Regions from separate parts of the Streptomyces sp. NPDC003247 genome, predicted to be linked through region 3. Evidence: riboswitches for the same ligand, from Rfam matches in the RefSeq annotation. Region 3 holds a riboswitch; each other region holds the start of a gene.
What was found. Region 3 has a riboswitch for cyclic di-AMP ahead of ACFYWQ_RS33790 (peptidoglycan DD-metalloendopeptidase family protein). Riboswitches for the same ligand answer to the same signal wherever they lie in the genome.
Positions count from the first base shown of each region.

Region 1: linked by a shared signal. The riboswitch ahead of ACFYWQ_RS06645 (NlpC/P60 family protein) and the one ahead of ACFYWQ_RS33790 (peptidoglycan DD-metalloendopeptidase family protein) in region 3 are both predicted to bind cyclic di-AMP.
Region 2: linked by a shared signal. The riboswitch ahead of ACFYWQ_RS13155 (M23 family metallopeptidase) and the one ahead of ACFYWQ_RS33790 (peptidoglycan DD-metalloendopeptidase family protein) in region 3 are both predicted to bind cyclic di-AMP.
Region 4: linked by a shared signal. The riboswitch ahead of ACFYWQ_RS05575 (transglycosylase SLT domain-containing protein) and the one ahead of ACFYWQ_RS33790 (peptidoglycan DD-metalloendopeptidase family protein) in region 3 are both predicted to bind cyclic di-AMP.

Region 1 is NZ_JBIAPF010000002.1:377,567-381,529, forward strand. It holds gene ACFYWQ_RS06635 (hypothetical protein) at 34-387, shown strand; gene ACFYWQ_RS06640 (tellurite resistance/C4-dicarboxylate transporter family protein) at 365-1,339, opposite strand; gene ACFYWQ_RS06645 (NlpC/P60 family protein) at 1,561-2,730, opposite strand; cyclic di-AMP (ydaO/yuaA leader) riboswitch at 2,739-2,911, opposite strand; gene pcrA (DNA helicase PcrA) at 3,248-3,963, shown strand, end outside.
Region 2 is NZ_JBIAPF010000003.1:867,384-871,346, forward strand. It holds gene ACFYWQ_RS13150 (GntR family transcriptional regulator) at 1-207, opposite strand, end outside; gene ACFYWQ_RS13155 (M23 family metallopeptidase) at 506-1,261, opposite strand; cyclic di-AMP (ydaO/yuaA leader) riboswitch at 1,275-1,442, opposite strand; gene ACFYWQ_RS13160 (M16 family metallopeptidase) at 1,687-3,075, opposite strand; gene ACFYWQ_RS13165 (M16 family metallopeptidase) at 3,072-3,963, opposite strand, start outside.
Region 3 is NZ_JBIAPF010000012.1:155,409-159,371, reverse strand. It holds gene ACFYWQ_RS33795 (hypothetical protein) at 1-1,044, opposite strand, end outside; gene ACFYWQ_RS33790 (peptidoglycan DD-metalloendopeptidase family protein) at 1,340-2,305, opposite strand; cyclic di-AMP (ydaO/yuaA leader) riboswitch at 2,310-2,467, opposite strand; gene ACFYWQ_RS33785 (alpha-galactosidase) at 2,775-3,963, opposite strand, start outside.
Region 4 is NZ_JBIAPF010000002.1:155,657-159,619, forward strand. It holds gene ACFYWQ_RS05565 (GNAT family N-acetyltransferase) at 1-348, opposite strand, end outside; gene ACFYWQ_RS05570 (HAD family hydrolase) at 597-1,424, shown strand; gene ACFYWQ_RS05575 (transglycosylase SLT domain-containing protein) at 1,491-1,976, opposite strand; cyclic di-AMP (ydaO/yuaA leader) riboswitch at 1,982-2,161, opposite strand; gene ACFYWQ_RS05580 (peptide MFS transporter) at 2,484-3,963, opposite strand, start outside.

The sequences.
Region 1 (3,963 bases), on a different contig from region 3:
CGCTGTCCGGGCGGCTGGTTAGCATCCGGCTCCATGGACCTACTCATCCATCTTTTCGTCGGCCTCCACATCATCGGCATCGCCGCGCTGCTCGGCGGCTTCCTCACGCAGATGAAGGCGATGGGCCGGGGCACGGCCCGTTTCGTCCCCGCGATGCTGCACGGCGCGGCGACGATGCTGGTCACGGGCGTGGTGCTGGTCGGGCTCAACCAGGCCGACGACCAGCAGGTCAACAACATCAAGATCGGCGTGAAGCTGGCCCTGCTGATCGTGATCCTCGGTCTCGTCTATGTGAAGCGCGACGACGAGAAGGTGGAGAAGCCCCTGTTCGGACTGGTCGGCCTGCTGACCGTCGCCAACATCTTCATCGCCGTCCTGTGGACCTGACGGAGGCACGGCCGGTCATGAGCGCCCCCGTGGCGACGGCCAGCCAGGCCGCCACCGCGATCCACAGCAGCACCTGACCGGGACCCTCCAGCGACGGGGCGTCGACCGCGTCGGCGACGGACAGCGCGGCGACCGCCGTCATGCCCATCGGGAACACCGTCGACCAGCGGCGCATGTCGTAGCGGGGGCGCGGCCACCACAGCTCGGCGACGAGCAGCACGGCGTACCAGAGCAGAGCCAGGACGAGCAGGGCGACGGTCATGGTGCGCAGGACGCCGGCGTCGTCCACGTTCCACAGGTACAGCCCGCCACTCTCGGCCAGCAGGAGCTTCGCACCCGCCAGCGCGGAGATGGCGAGCGCGCCGCCCGCCACCCACTGGTCCCCGGCGCCCTCGGCCACCTGCCGCAGGCTGAACCGGGCCAGCGTCACGACATAGACGGCCAGGCCGAGCCAGAACAGGACGAGCGCGGCGCGGGCGAGCCAGGCCTCCGCCTCGGCCCGTGCGAGCGTCGCGGCCAGTACGGCCAGCCCTTGTGTGGCCACACAACACAGGAACACCGCCCCGGGCATGCGCCGCTCCCAATGCCTCATGACCTCCACCAGCAACACGGGCCACAGCACCGCCGCCAGCGCCAGCAGCGCCTCGGCGAGCGGCTGCCAGCCGAGCGAGGAGATCCGGGCGCCGAGCACGGTGGTCGCCGCGACGGCCGTCAGACCCGCAGGCGTCCCCGCCTCGGCCCGCCACCGCTCGCGCTCCCGCAGCAGCCGTACGGCGAAGTCCACCGCCAGGGCCACCCAGCCGACCCCCGCCAGCGCCAGGGCGGTCAGGGACAGCACGTCGTGCCCCGTCAGGTTCAGGCCGATCGACAGAATGCCGGTCGCCATCACAGCGGCCCCGGCCGCCGGCGGACGCTGCGCCCACCAGGCGCGGAGGGGGGAAGAGCGGGGCATGCGGCCGATGGTAAGGAGCGCCGGGCGGCGCGCGCGGGGGCACGCGCGCAGGAGCGGGGAATTACGCGCGGGCGCAGGACAAGGAGCGGCCTCCCCCACCCCCGCCGACGGTGGGGGAGGGAAGGTCCTGGCAGCCCGTCCGTCAGTAACCCGGACCGCCCGCCGCCCGCCGCCCGCAGTCCGAGTGCCCGCTGCCCGCCGCCCGAGCGCCCCGCGCCCGGTCAGGCCGGTCGCACCACGCTGTGGATCGACGACTCCCCGTCGTAGTACACCGACTCCTCCCGCACGTACGCGCCCGGCTTCGGAGCGTGGATCATCATGCCGTTGCCGATGTAGATCCCGACGTGGCTGACGTCGTCGTAGAAGAAGATCAGGTCGCCCGGCAGGGCATCGGCGAGGGAGACGGTGGTGCCCGCGTCGACCTGGTCGTAGGTGGTGCGCGGAAGGGTGACGCCGGCGGCCTTCCAGGCGGCCTGGGTGAGGCCGGAGCAGTCGTAGGACTCGGGGCCCGTGGCGCCCCAGACGTACGGCTTGCCGATCTGGGCGCGGGCGAAGGCCAGGGCCTTCTCGGCCTTGGTGGTGTACGAGGCGTCCGTGGCCGCGGAGGACGACGAGGAGGTGCCCGACGAGGCGCTCGTGTCCGAGGAGCCGCCGCTCTCCTGCTGTGCGGCCGCGGCCTCCGCCGCCTGCTGCTCGGCCAGTTCCGCCGCCTTGCGGGCGGCCTCCTGCTGCTTCTTCCGCTCGATCGCGGCGAGCCGCTCCTTCTCCTCCGCCGTCAGCTGCGACAGCAGGGAGCGCGCGGTGCCGAGCTTCTTCTGGACGGTGGCCTTGGCCGTCTTGAGGTCGTTCTGCGAGTCGGTGAGCGTCTCGAGGCTCTGCGTGGCCTCCTGACGCTTCTTCATGGTCTCCGACTGCTCGGTGACGTAGTCGTCGACCGCGTCCTTCTGGCGTTCGGTCAGCCGGCCCATCAGCTGGGTCTGGTCGAAGTAGTCCTGCGGGGAGTCCGCGAGGAGGAGGGTCGCCGTGTCGGGTGCGGAGGCGCCGGTGCGGTACTGGGCGGCGGCGAAGGAACCGAGCTGCTCCCGTGCTTCGTTGAGCTTCTGGGTGCGCTGGGCCACGTCGTCGAGGAGGGTGTCGACGCGCTTGCGCTGCTTGGTCGTCTTCTCCTTGGCGGCGTTGTACTTCTCGGTGGCCGACTCCGCCTGGCGGTAGAGGTCGTCGACCTTCTTCTCGACCTCCTCCAGGCTCGGCTTGCCGTCGGTGGAGGGCGCGGCGTTGGCCGTCTGGGAGAGCAGGGCCACCGAGGTGAGGGCGGCGGTGGCGAGGGCGGGTGTGCGTATGCCTGCTACGCGCGTGCCCGAGAGGCGCGGCTTGCGGTGCTGCGACGCCAAGGGAGGCGACTCCTTCCATGTTCCGCCTACCGGGTTAGCTGTCGGGTTCGGGCGGACGGTCGGAAGGGTTGCCCTACGGCCTCGTCCCCGCAGGGAGTCAGGCCGATTCACCCCGGGATCTCGGTGGGTCCCCGGCTCCGGCTGCCCCGTGGGGGCGCGCAGGATTCGGCGGAGGCCGTGCGGCCCGGCGAGGTTCGCCGGTGGGGGTCGTACGGCCTGCCCGGCACGGTAGCCAACTCGTGTGGTGCCTGTGAAGGTTGCTGGGTGATATGCCCGATACATTTTCGTGACCTTCGGCAGGGCGGAGCCGAACCCGGGCAAGAGTGGAGCGATAGATAATGGTTTGCCCCGATTTATGGCAGTGGAGAACGGTCGGATACGAACAGTGACGCTCCCGATCCGGTCGGTGGGTGCCGCCTCGCCCCTGCCGCCCTCGGCGGATCGGGCGGCGGGGGGAAGCGGGATGTTCTCGGGACGGCGGCCGGTTGTCGGTGGGGCACCCTAGACTCGGAGAGCGATGAGCAGCCTCTTTGACGACAGCTTCCTGGCGGACCTCCAGGCCCCGCGCGGCCACGAGGAGGAACCTCCGCCACCGCCCGAGGACGAGCACGCTCCGGAGTCGTTCCCGGACGATCTGTTCGGCGGGAAGTTCGACGTGCCCCCGGACCGGGACGCCCACTACCGCGACGGCGCCCCGCGCCCGGTGATCGACGCGGCCACGCTGCTGGAGGGCCTCAACGACAACCAGCGCGCCGCCGTCGTCCACTCCGGCACCCCGCTGCTCATCGTCGCCGGCGCCGGCTCCGGCAAGACGCGCGTGCTCACCCACCGCATCGCCCACCTCCTCGCCGAGCGGCACGTCCACCCCGGCGAGATCCTCGCGATCACCTTCACCAACAAGGCCGCGGGCGAGATGAAGGAGCGCGTCGAGCAGCTCGTCGGCCCCCGGGCGAACGCGATGTGGGTGATGACCTTCCACAGCGCGTGCGTGCGCATCCTGCGCCGCGAGAGCAAGAAGCTCGGCTTCACGTCCTCGTTCTCGATCTACGACGCCGCCGACTCCAAGCGCCTGATGGCCCTGGTCTGCCGTGATCTGGACCTCGACCCCAAGCGCTACCCGCCGAAGTCCTTCAGCGCGAAGATCAGCAACCTGAAGAACGAGCTGATCGACGAGGAGGACTTCGCCGCCCAGGCCGCCGACGGTTTCGAGAAGACCCTCGCCCAGGCCTACGC
Region 2 (3,963 bases), on a different contig from region 3:
CGGTTCGGCGACGCACGCGCCCGCGTGCCGCCGCGTGACGACGAATCCCTCCGCCTCCAGCGTGCGCAGCGCCTCCCGGACGGGGACGCGGGAGACGCCGTAGCGGCGGGCGAGGAGTTCCTCGGTGAGGCGGCTGCCGCGCTCGTAGACACCCGCGACGATGTCGTCCCGGATGGCCGTGCACACCGAGTGCGCCGGAATACGCATGACCGACCTCCGCCTTAATCCCCGTGAAACGTCGACGAATGACGTGTGTTCAGTGACTCTATTGCAGTGAGCCGCACATTCCGACGGCGGGCCGGAATCCAGGGATATTTTTTGGACAACGAGGCGCATGAAAACGGCGAAAGCCCCGGCCGCGGGGGCCGGGGCGGGAGGATGTGTCGCCGGGTGCCGTCACAGGCGGGGACGCGTCGCCGGGTGGTGCCGGCGGTTCGCGTGCGTCACCGGGTGTCGCCGGAGGCCGGGCCCCTGACGTCGTTCAGGAGATCGGCCCCCGACGTGGTCAGAGGCTCACACCGTGCTTGCGGAGGTAGGCGACCGGGTCGATGTCCGAGCCGTACTCGGCGCTCGTGCGGGCCTCGAAGTGCAGGTGCGGGCCGGTGACGTTGCCGGTCGCGCCGGAGAGGGCTATCCGCTGGCCGGCGGTGACCTTCTGGCCCACCGAGACGCTGATCGACGACAGGTGGCCGTACTGGGTGTACGTGCCGTCGCTCATCCGGAGCACGACCTGGTTGCCGTAGGCACCGCCCCAGCCGGCCTCGACGACGGTGCCGGTGCCGACCGCGTGCACGGTGGTGCCGGTCGAGGCGTGGAAGTCGATGCCGGTGTGGCTCCCGGACGACCACAGGGAGCTGCTCGCCCGGTAGGCGGTGGAGACGTAGGAGCCGGTGATCGGCGCCACGAAGGCGTTGAGGCGCTTGCGCTCGGCCTCACGGGCGGCGCGGGCACGTGCCTCGCGCTCCTCCTTGACCCTCTCGGCGGCCTCGGCGGCGGCCTCCTTGCGCGCGGCCTCCGCCTGCGCGGCCTGCTTCTGCGCGGCGGCCTGCTCGTCGATCCGCTCGGCGACCGTGTCACCGATGGCGACGACGGGGATGAGCCCGGTCTGCTCGGCGGAGGGCTCCGCGGCGAGGGCGGGACCGGAGGCGGCGGTGCCGATGACGCCGGTGGTGGTGAGCGCCGCGATGCCCGCCGCGCGGGCGGAGGTGCGCTTCATCCGGCCGGGACGACGGTGCTTCCCGGTGGCGCAGGTGAACGCCATGAAGTTGAGCGGTCCTTTCCTTCCCTCTCGCCTACCGGGTTAGCTGACGGGTTCGGAGCAGGAAGGTCTCCTACGGACCCCCTCGCGACACGCGCGGGCGTCCGATTCACCCCAGGGACTTCATCGTTGGGTCCCCGGCTCCCCTGGCTCGCGCCGTACGGGGACTCGGCGATGGCTGTCCGGTGCCGCGGACGCGGCGCACTGCCCGACGAACAGCCCGGACGAACCTAGACGCGCCCGTGATCGATCCCCAAACGTGCCGGGGTTTTTGTAGCGCATGCCACAGGGCAGACAGGCAGCCTCTCCCTCAATTCGGACATCCCTTTCAGACGTCGAAGGGCCCTGGCGACCGGCCGGTCGCCAGGGCCCCGCACGCGTCCCTGCCACCTCGGGGCGCGCACCTCGCCGCAGGGGGACCCCCGTCGCTACTCGGCCGGGACGACCTTCACCTCACCGATGCCCAGGGCCTCGACCGCGTCCTTGATCCGGCCGGCGTCACCGACGAGCACGGTCACCAGGCGGTCCACCGGGAAGGCGCTGACGACCGCCGCGGTGGCCTCCACGGTGCCGGTCGCGGCGAGCTGCTGATACAGCGTCGCCTGGTAGTCGTCGGACAGGTGCTGCTCGACCTGGTCGGCCAGGGTGCCGGCCACGGCCGCGGCGGTCTCGTACTTCAGCGGCGCGACACCGACCAGGTTCTGCACGGCGACGTCCCGCTCGGCGTCGGTGAGCCCCTCGGCGGCGAGGGTGCGCAGCACCTTCCAGAGGTCCTCCAGCGCGGGGCCGGTGTTGGGGGTGTCCACGGAGCCGCTGATGGCGAGCATCGCGGCGCCCGTGCCGTCCGGCGCGGAGCGCAGCACCTGGCCGAAGGAGCGCACGCCGTAGGTGTAGCCCTTCTCCTCGCGCAGGACGCGGTCCAGGCGGGAGGTGAGGGTGCCGCCGAGGCAGTACGTGCCGAGCACCTGCGCGGGCCACACGCGCGCGTGCCGGTCGGGACCGATGCGGCCGATCAGCAGCTGCGTCTGGACGGCGCCGGGGCGGTCCACGATGACGACCCGGCCGGTGTCGTCGGCGGTCACCGGCGGCACCGGCCGCGGCTGGGCCGAGGAGCCCGTCCAGGCGCCCAGGGTGTCGCCGAGGAGCGCGTCGAGGTCGATGTCCGTCAGATCGCCGACGACCACCGCGGTGGCCGTGGCGGGGCGGACGTGCTTCTCGTAGAAGGCCCGGACGGCCCCGGAGTCGATCTTCTCGACCGTGTCGGCGGTGCCCTGGCGCGGACGCGACATGCGCGTGCCGGCCGGGAAGAGCTCCTTGGAGAGCTCCTTGGCGGCACGCCGGGAGGGGTTGGCCAGCTCGTGCGGGATCTCGTCGAGGCGGTTGCGCACCAGGCGCTCGACCTCGCTGTCGGCGAACGCGGGTGCCCGCAGGGCGTCGGCGATCAGACCGAGGGCCTTGGCCAGGCGGGAGGCCGGGACCTCCAGGCTCAGCCGGACGCCGGGGTGGTCGGCGTGCGCGTCGAGGGTCGCGCCGCAGCGCTCCAGCTCGGCGGCGAACTCCTCGGCGGAGTGCTTGTCGGTGCCCTCCGAGAAGGCCCGCGCCATGATCGTGGCGACACCGTCGAGACCGGCCGGCTCGGCGTCCAGGGGCGCGTCGAGGATGATCTCGACGGCGATCACCTGCTGCCCCGGGCGGTGGCAGTGCAGGACGGTCAGGCCGTTGTCGAGCGCCCCGCGCGCGGGGGCCGGGAACGCCCACGGCCTGGCGTCGCCCGCCTGCGGCTGGGGGTGGAAGTCCATCGTGGCGAGCTCGGTCACTTGGCCGCCTCCTCGTTCTCGTCCGCGTCGGTGGTGTCGTCGGCGCCCTCGGCGCCCTCGGCGCCTTCTTCAGCGCCCTCGACGGGCTCGTAGACCAGCACGGCCCGGTTGTCGGGACGCAGACGGGCCTCGGCGACCTCCCGCACCTCCTCCGCCGTGACCTCCAGCACGCGCTGGACGGCGGTCAGGGCGAGCTGCGGGTCGCCGAAGAGCACGGCGAACCGGCACAGTTCGTCGGCGCGGCCGGCGACCGTGCCGAGACGGTCCAGCCACTCGCGCTCCAGCTGGGCCTGGGCCCGCTCCATCTCCTCCGGCGTGGGGCCCTCCTCGGCGAACCGGGCGAGCTCCTCGTCGATGGCGGCCTCGATGACGGGCACCTCCACGTCGCCGGAGGTCTTCACGTCCAGCCAGGCCAGGGAGGGCGCGCCGGCGAGCCGCAGCAGGCCGAAGCCGGCCGCCACCGCCGTACGGTCGCGGCGGACGAGGCGGTTGTAGAGGCGGGAGGACTCGCCGCCGCCGAGGACGGTGAGCGCCAGGTCGACGGCGTCGCACGCGCGCGTGCCGTCGTGCGGCACACGGTAGGCGGCCATCAGGGCGCGGGCCGGGACCTCCTCCTCGACGACCTCGCGCAGCTGCTCGCCGATGGTGTCGGGCAGGGAGCCGTCACGGGGTGCGGGCTTGCCGTCGTGGGCGGGGATGGAGCCGAAGTACTTCTCGATCCAGGCGAGCGTCCGCTCCGGGTCGATGTCGCCGACGACCGACAGGACAGCGTTGTTGGGCGCGTAGTAGGTGCGGAAGAACGCGCGCGCGTCCTCCAGCGTCGCCGCGTCCAGGTCGGCCATCGAGCCGATCGGGGTGTGGTGGTAGGGGTGGCCGTCCGGGTAGGCG
Region 3 (3,963 bases):
GCTGGTCGCGCCGCTGTCGGAGGGCACGACGTACTTCCAACGGCGGGTCAGGTCCGTGCCGTCGAAGTCCCAGGTCTGGAAGAGGATCCGGAAGGTGCCGCGCTTGGCGCCGACGCGGGTGACCAGCTTGGTGACCAGGCTCGGGTGGACGCCGTCCAGGTAGGCGATGCCGAAGTGGCCGCCGGAGGGCCCGTCGGCGACGAAGTCGTCGGGGACGGGCTGCCGGGTGCGCTCGGTGCCGGTCGCGCCGTCGATCACCGAGACGAACTGGTTCGCGGGCGAGGCGGCGGTGACCTGTGCGCCGTCCGCGAAGGTGGTGCCGTCGGCCGTGTGCACCAGCACCTCGGCCTTGCCGTCGCTGTCGAGGTCGTACACGGTGACGTTGTCGTCGTTGCGGTAGCCGCCGATCGCGGTGGATCCGCTGACAGCGGCGGGCGCCGGGTCGTTGGCGCCGTTCCCGCCGACCTGGGTGTAGGAGCCGGGGCCGAGGTCGACCCGCCAGAGCCGCTCGCCGGAGAGGGTGTAGGCCTCCAGCAGGTCGGACCTGTCCCGGGTCTGGGAGAGCCGGCTGACGACGAGCTCGTAGCGTCCGTCGCCGTCGAGGTCGCCGGGCCAGGCGTGCTGGACGGTGTAGCCGTCGGCCGCGGCGAGCGGGATCTCGGCGTACCCGTCGGCGAAGTCGAGGGCGGCGGAACTCGGCCGCTGCTCGTGTCCGTCGACCACCGCGCGCACGGTGTAGGTCCCCGTGCCCCGGGAGTCGTCCTGGTAGGTCGTCGACTTCCTGATCGGCTCGCGGTTCAGCCGGCGGCCGTTCTTGTACACGTTGAAGGCGATCGCGTCGCCGTACCGGGCGTACTCGGTGCCGAGCAGGCGCCAGCTGAGGAAGGTGCCCTCGCCGGACGGTACGGCGACCAGGCCGCGGTCGAGGTTCTCGACGATCCGGCGCGGCTGCTCGGCGGCCTGACCGGTGGGCGCGGAGAAGAGTCCGGCGAGCAGGGCGGCGGCGGTGACGGCGACGGTTCTTCGGCGTCGGGAGGGGTTCACTAGTGGTCCTTCACGATGAGCGTGGTCGTGTGGTCGGCCACCTCGCGATGGCCCGGCCGCCGTCCACGGAGCCGAACGGCGTTCGAGGAATCGGACATGCGGAAGGGGTGGGGAAAGCGGTTGTCCCTTGCCGGAGATCACTGTGTCCCTCCTCCGCCCCCGCTGTCGACGGTCCGGCGGGACCTGCCACACGACCGCAATACAGTGATCATGAACGCGCAAAGACACCGAAGGCCGGACCCTGGGAACGGGTCCGGCCTTCGGTGGCGTGTCGGGCGGGTGGTCGTGCGACCGGTCAGCCGACGGAGACCCCGTGCGAGCGGAGGTAGGCGACCGGGTCGATGTCCGAGCCGTAGTTCGGCGTGGTGCGGATCTCGAAGTGCAGGTGCGGGCCGGTCACGTTGCCGGTCGCGCCGGACAGACCGATCTGCTGGCCCGCGGAGACGGTCTGGCCGGCCGAGACGGAGAGCGAGGAGAGGTGGGCGTACTGGGCGTAGTAGCCGTCGGCGAGCTTGATGACGACCTGGTTGCCGTAGGCGCCGCCCCAGCCGGCGGAGACGACCGTGCCCGCGCCGACGGCCTTGAGGGAGGTGCCGGTCGAGACGACGAAGTCGACGCCGGTGTGGTAGCCGCTGGACCACATGCTGCCGGACATCCGGTACGGGGTGCCGATGGCGGCGCTCGCCACGGGGAGGACGAAGCCGCTGGAGGCGGTGGTGTTCCCGGCGCTCTCCGTGGTCGACCCGGCGGCGGAGCCGGAGGACTTCGCCGACGTCGAGGACTGCGTGGACTTCGACGACTGCGACGACTTCGAGGAGGAGGAACCGGACGACGTGGACGGCGACTTGGTGGTACCGGTCGTGGCCGCCTTCTCACCGATCGACAGCTTGAGGCCCGGGTGGATCAGCGACGGGTTCGCGCCGACGGCCTGACGGTTGTCCTCGTACAGCTCCTGCCAGCCGCCGCTGACGCTCTGCTCGTCCGCGATCTTCGAGAGGTAGTCGCCGGCCACCACCGTGTAGGTCCGGGTCTCGGTGGCGGACGTCGCGTCGGCGGCGGCCTGCTGCGCCGCCGGAGCGGCCTGGACGGACGTCTCCGCGACGGCGGAGACCGACCGGGCCGCCGACTGGGCCGGTGCGGCATGGGCGCCGGCGGCACCCATGAGCGGGAGGGCGAGCGCGGCGCCGCCCGTTCCGGCGACGGCGATGGAGCGGGTGAAGCGCGGGGTCTTCGGGCGGCGGTGCTTACCCTTCGCGGGCATGTCGCATTCCTCTCCGGCGCCTGCGAGGTGAGCTGTCGGGTGCGGGCTGGAGATGCCCGGCCGCGCCGAGGCACGGCTTTACCCCTAGCCGTTCCGGAGACCGGAACAGGCGGTTCTACCTGTGGGTCCCCCGCTCCTGCCACGTACGGGTGAGTGTGTGCGGGCTCCGGGCGGCGGCAGGATTGGGCGTCCGTCCGGATTGGTGTGGAACGTAAGCGACCAGGACGCACAGGAACAAGCAGCGGTTGCGCTGTTCACGCCTTTCTCTTGATCCTCTGTGAGAATTCCCCGTCACTTTCCGTGTACCGCGGGGCCCGCACTTCCCGGAACGCCCATGAGAAACGCATTGATTACGTGAGCATGACGGGCGACGCACGGTCACGGATATGACGCTCCTCACGTGACACGCCTCCAGGCTTCTTTATTCCAGAGCGAGTTGTGATGAAGGAATTCAATCCGGACAGAACTCTCAGATGCGACGCAGCCGGATAACCGCCGCATCGAGGTCGCGGCGCAGCCCGGTGCGCAGCCCGTGGTGCAACAGCACCGCCCCTCGGCGCACTTCACCCGTTTCAAGGCATTCGTACGACTCTGCCGGGTCCAGGCCGCGCAGCCGCAGCGCCGGTGCCGGCTCGCCGTAGCGCTGCGCCTGGAGCCAGGCGAGGACGACGCTCTCGTCCCCGCGCACGTACTGCACGGCGCTCAGGCCGCCCTCCGGGGGCCGCAGCCGGTACAGGTCGCCGTGCTGCACGAGGGGCCGGATCTCCTTGTACAGCTCGACCCAGCCGCGCGCCTCGGTGAGCTCATCCTCGGTCCACTCGGAGAGGTCTCCGCCGACGCCGAGCACACCGGCCATGGCACTGACGAACCGGAAGCGCAGCGAGCTGACCCGGCCGTTGAGCTGGGTGTTGGGGCTGTCGGTGACCCAGGCGGCCATGATCCGCGCCGGGTGCACCTGGCTGAAGCCGTGCTGGATGGCGAGCCGGTCCAGCGGGTCGGTGTTGTCGGACGTCCACACCTGGTCGGTCCGGCTCGCGATCCCGAGGTCGATCCGCCCACCGCCACCGGAGCAGGACTCGAAGGCGACGCCCGGGTGGGCCGCCCGCAACCGGTCGAACAGCGCGTACAGGGCGCGCACGTGGTCGACCCAGAGCCGCTGCGGATAGGGGTCGTCCGGCCAGCCGGCGTCGGTGAAGCAGCGGTTGAAGTCCCACTTGACGTAGTCGACGGGCGCGCTGGACAGGAGGGTGTCGAGCTGCTGCCAGAGGTACTCCTGGACGTCCTCGCGGGCGAGGTTGAGGACGAGCTGGTTGCGGAATTCCGTCCGCTTCCGCCCGGGCTGGAACTGGACCCAGTCGGGGTGCGCCCGGTAGAGGTCGCTGTCCGGATTGACCATTTCGGGCTCGACCCAGATGCCGAACTGCATTCCGAGCGCGTGCACCTGGTCCGCGAGCGGCTTGAGGCCGTTGGGGAAGCGGTCGGGGTTGGGGCGCCAGTCGCCGAGTCCCGCGTGGTCGCCGGTGCGGGCCCCGAACCAGCCGTCGTCGACCACGAACAGCTCGACGCCGATGGCCGCGGCGCGGCGCGCGAGGGTCGCCTGCTGTTCCTCCGAGATGTCGAAGAACGTGGCCTCCCAGGAGTTGAAGAGCACGGGCCGG
Region 4 (3,963 bases), on a different contig from region 3:
CAGCCCCTGTTCCGCCTCCAGGTTGTCGAAGGCGAAGCTCGACAGGGAACACGCCCGCATCAGTTCGTCCGCGTTCAGCCCGAGGCCCGGGCTCAGGACGGCTCCCTGGGCGTCCGACACGCCGTACGCGAGGGCCTGGCCCCGGCCGAGCCGGCCCCGCTCGTGGGGCAGGAAACCGACCGGCTCGCGCCCCTCGTACACCACCGCCACCCGCGCGCGCGGCCGCACCCGGCCCACGGCGTCGGTGAACTCCGGTTCCATGAACGGATTGCGCGGGACCGCGGACGCGGCGCGCAGCGCGCGCCACCGCTCCCGATCCCCCTCGCCGAGCTCCTCCGGCCCGAGCACACGAACACGTCCACTGCTCAACCTGACCCCCCGATCAAGTCCCCCCTGGACACTTGGACGGTACCGCTCCAGGTAGTTCGGGCGGTAGGTAGCGGAGCATGTTGTTGCCAATCGGTGCAGAGGCCTTTAACCGCCCTGTACCCGGCGTTGCGTGTGAAAGCCGTTTCCGGCCGTCCCTCCCCGTCTTCCCGCGGATCGCCCACAAGGGAAGGTGAGTTGGGGACGGCGGGGATCCGTATTCTCTGATCATGGCCGCACCCTTCGCAGATGCCGCGCGCTGCGCCGCGTACTCCCTCATCGCCACCGACCTGGACGGAACGCTGCTCCGCGGCGACGACACCTTCTCCGACCGGTCCCTCGACGCGCTCGCGCGGGTGGCGGCCGCCGGCGCCCGCCACCTGGTGGTGACGGGCCGCCCGGCACCCCGGGTCCGGCCGCTGCTGGCGAACCTGCACAGCCGGGGACTCGCGGTGTGCGGCCAGGGTGCACAGGTGTACGACGCCGGCGCGGACCGCCTGCTGTGGTCGGTCACCCTGGACCGGGAGCTGGCGGAGACCGCGCTGGGGAAGATCGAGGCCGAGGTCGGCGAGGTGTACGCGGCCGTCGACCAGGACGGCGTCGACGGGCTGACGCTCATCGAGCCGGGCTACCGGATGCCCCACCCGACCCTGCCGGCCCTGCGCGTCGGGTCGCGCGACGACCTGTGGTGCGAGCCCATCAGCAAGGTGCTGCTGCGCCACCCCACCCTGTCCGACGACGAGTTGGCGGCGACGGCCCGCTCGGTGGTCGGTTCGCTCGCGACCGTCACCATGTCCGGGCCGGGCACGGTGGAACTCCAGCCGTGCGGCATCACCAAGGCGACGGGGCTGGCGCTGGCCGCCGAACACCTCGGGCTGAGGCCCGAGGACACGCTGGCCTTCGGTGACATGCCCAACGACATCCCGATGTTCGACTGGGCGGCGCGCGGTGTCGCGATGGCCAACGCCCACCCCGAGCTGAAGGCGGTGGCCGACGAGGTGACGACGTCGAACGAGGACGACGGCGTGGCCGTCGTCCTCGAACGACTCTTCCCCTAGGGCGAGTCCCGTGGGTGTGTCCCGCGGGACACACCCCGCAGGAGCGTGTCCCGCGCCCGGCGTAGGTCAGTACGCGCCGAACACGTTGTCGATGGAGCCGTAGCGCGCGGCCGCGTAGTTGCAGGCCGCGGTGATGTTGGCGACCGGGTCGTACGGGTCGTACGAGGTGCCGGGCACGTGGTACGCGGCGAAGGTCGGGTCGATGACCTGGAGCAGCCCCTTGGACGGGGTGCCCTTGGCCGCGTTGGAGTCCCAGAGGTTGATGGCCTTCGGGTTGCCCGACGACTCGCGGAGGATGTTGCGGTGGATGCCGTTGTACGTGCCCGGGATGCCCCGCTCGGCCATGATCGCGAGCGACTCGCGGATCCAGCCGTCGAGGTTGTCGGGGTACCCGGCGACCGTGGTGGCCGACGTGGTGGTGACCGACGTCGTGGGGGCGGCGGAGGCGCTGGTGGCGGCCATGAACGGAAGGGAGAGCACGGCGGCGCCGGTGCAGACGGCGGCGACGGTGCGGGCGAGGCGGGTGCGGCGGGGCTGAGCGGCAGCAGACATGGCGGAATTCCTCTCCGGCGCCTGCGGGGTGAGCTGTCGGGTTCGGGCGGGGAGGTGCCCGGCCGGCCGCCGTACGGGTACGGCGGCGCGACTTCACCCCTAGCCGGGGCCGTTACGTGCGTGACGTACGGCCCGGCGTTCTACCTGGGTCCCCCGCTCCTGCCGTGCGTGAGTGTTCGTCGATGGGTGGTGAAGGGCGGCGGCAGGATTCGGCGTCCGCCCGACTTGTGGCGGGAACGTATGCGAGAGCACATGTCCGGAACAAGTGGCGGAGTCACACCACACCCCTATTGACCATGATCCGAGCGGTATGGGGTGCTTGATCCTTTGCTGTCGTGAAACGTCAACTGGCTTGGCGCAAAGCGGAGTCACAGGTTTCGGCGTGGGGAGTGAGGTGGGGGTGGGGAGTGAGCCAACTCACCCGTCAGTACAATAGGGGCCAAACGGACAATGAGCCCTAAGTCCTTTGTAAAAGGGCGTGTTGTGCCGGTGAGTCGGCGGCGGGGGTCAGTGGACGGGGCGTGTCGTGCGGTGCAGCCAGGGCGACGCGGCCAGTACGGCCAGGCCGGCGGCGACCGCCATCGCGCCGCTGACGCCGAAGAGGACGGGCCGGGACACGTCGTCGTGGAGCCGCGCCACCTGCGCCTGGATGCCGCCCGCGAGCGCCGCGGAGAGGAACCACAGCGCCGTGGTCCACCCGGCGAACGCGGCCGGGGCGAGCCTGGTGGTGGCCGACAGTCCCGAAGCCTTCACGAGGACGCCGCCGAGGCCGAGCAGCAGGCACGAGCCGACGATCCACCCACCGGACATGGGGTGCGCGTCGCTGCCGCCGTGCCCGCTCGTCGGCACCACCAGCAGCAGGGACGCCGAGCCGCCGAGGACGACCCCGAGTGCGGTCGTGGGCCCGGTGCCCGGCCCGCGGCGGCCCGGCCGCGCCCACAGGAACGCCACCACGGGAGCGAGGGCGGCCTCGGCGGCGCAGAGCGCCGGCAGGTACCAGCTCACCGGGAAGTCGAAGCCGGGGATCGTGGCCCCGGCGCCCGCCGGGGCCGGCAGCAGTGTCGTGGAACATGCCTGGAGGAGCGCGAGGTCGAACGCGGTCGAGGCGAGGAACAGCACGACGCACGGACGCAACCGGCCGCGCTCCCGCGCGGTCACCGCCGGGCTGGTGAACAGCACCGCGAAGCAGGCGACCGGGGCGAGCACCGCGAGCAAGGTGAGCAGGTTCACGACAACGTCAAGGGTGAGCCACCCCGACGCGGCCAGGTAGACCGCGAACGCGGTGACGACCACGGCCCCGGTGACGGCCCGGTGGACCGCCCGGCGTACCGGGGCCGAGCGCGCGAGGGACCGGGGGGAGAGGGCGACCCTGACGGCCGTCGGCGTCGATCGCGGGGTGCGCGTGCGCCTTCGTCCGGTCGGGTGAAGGCTCCCGGTCGGGCGAGGGCGGCCGGTCAGGCTCCCGGTCGGGGGAGGGCTCCCGGTCGGGTGAGGGGGGTCGGTCGGGGGAGGGCTCCCGGTCGGGTGAGGGTGGCCGGTCGGGGGAGGGCTCCCGGTCGGGTGAAGGCTCCCGGTCGGGCGAGGGCGGCCGGTCAGGTGAAGGCGGCCGGTCAGGTGGCGGCGGCCGGTCGCGTACTGCGCCAGGCCGCACGTCATGCCGACCGCGGCCGCCGCGAACCCCCAGTGCCGGCCGTGGTGGTCGCCGAGTCCGCCGATGATCACCGGTCCCGCGAGGGCGCCGAGGCCGAGCGCCGAGCAGTAGAGGGCGAAGTCCGCGTCGCGGCGGTGATCGCCGGCGCGGCGGAGCGTGCCGACCAGGGTGGCGGCGTTCGGCCTGACGAGCCCGGTGCCGGCGACGACCAGGCCGAGGCCCACCCAGGTCGTGCCGGTGGTGGGCACGGCCAGGGCGTAGAGCCCGCAGGCGGTCAGGGCGCCACCCCACAGCACCGAGCGGTACGGGCCCAGGGCGCGGTCGGCGAGCCGGCCG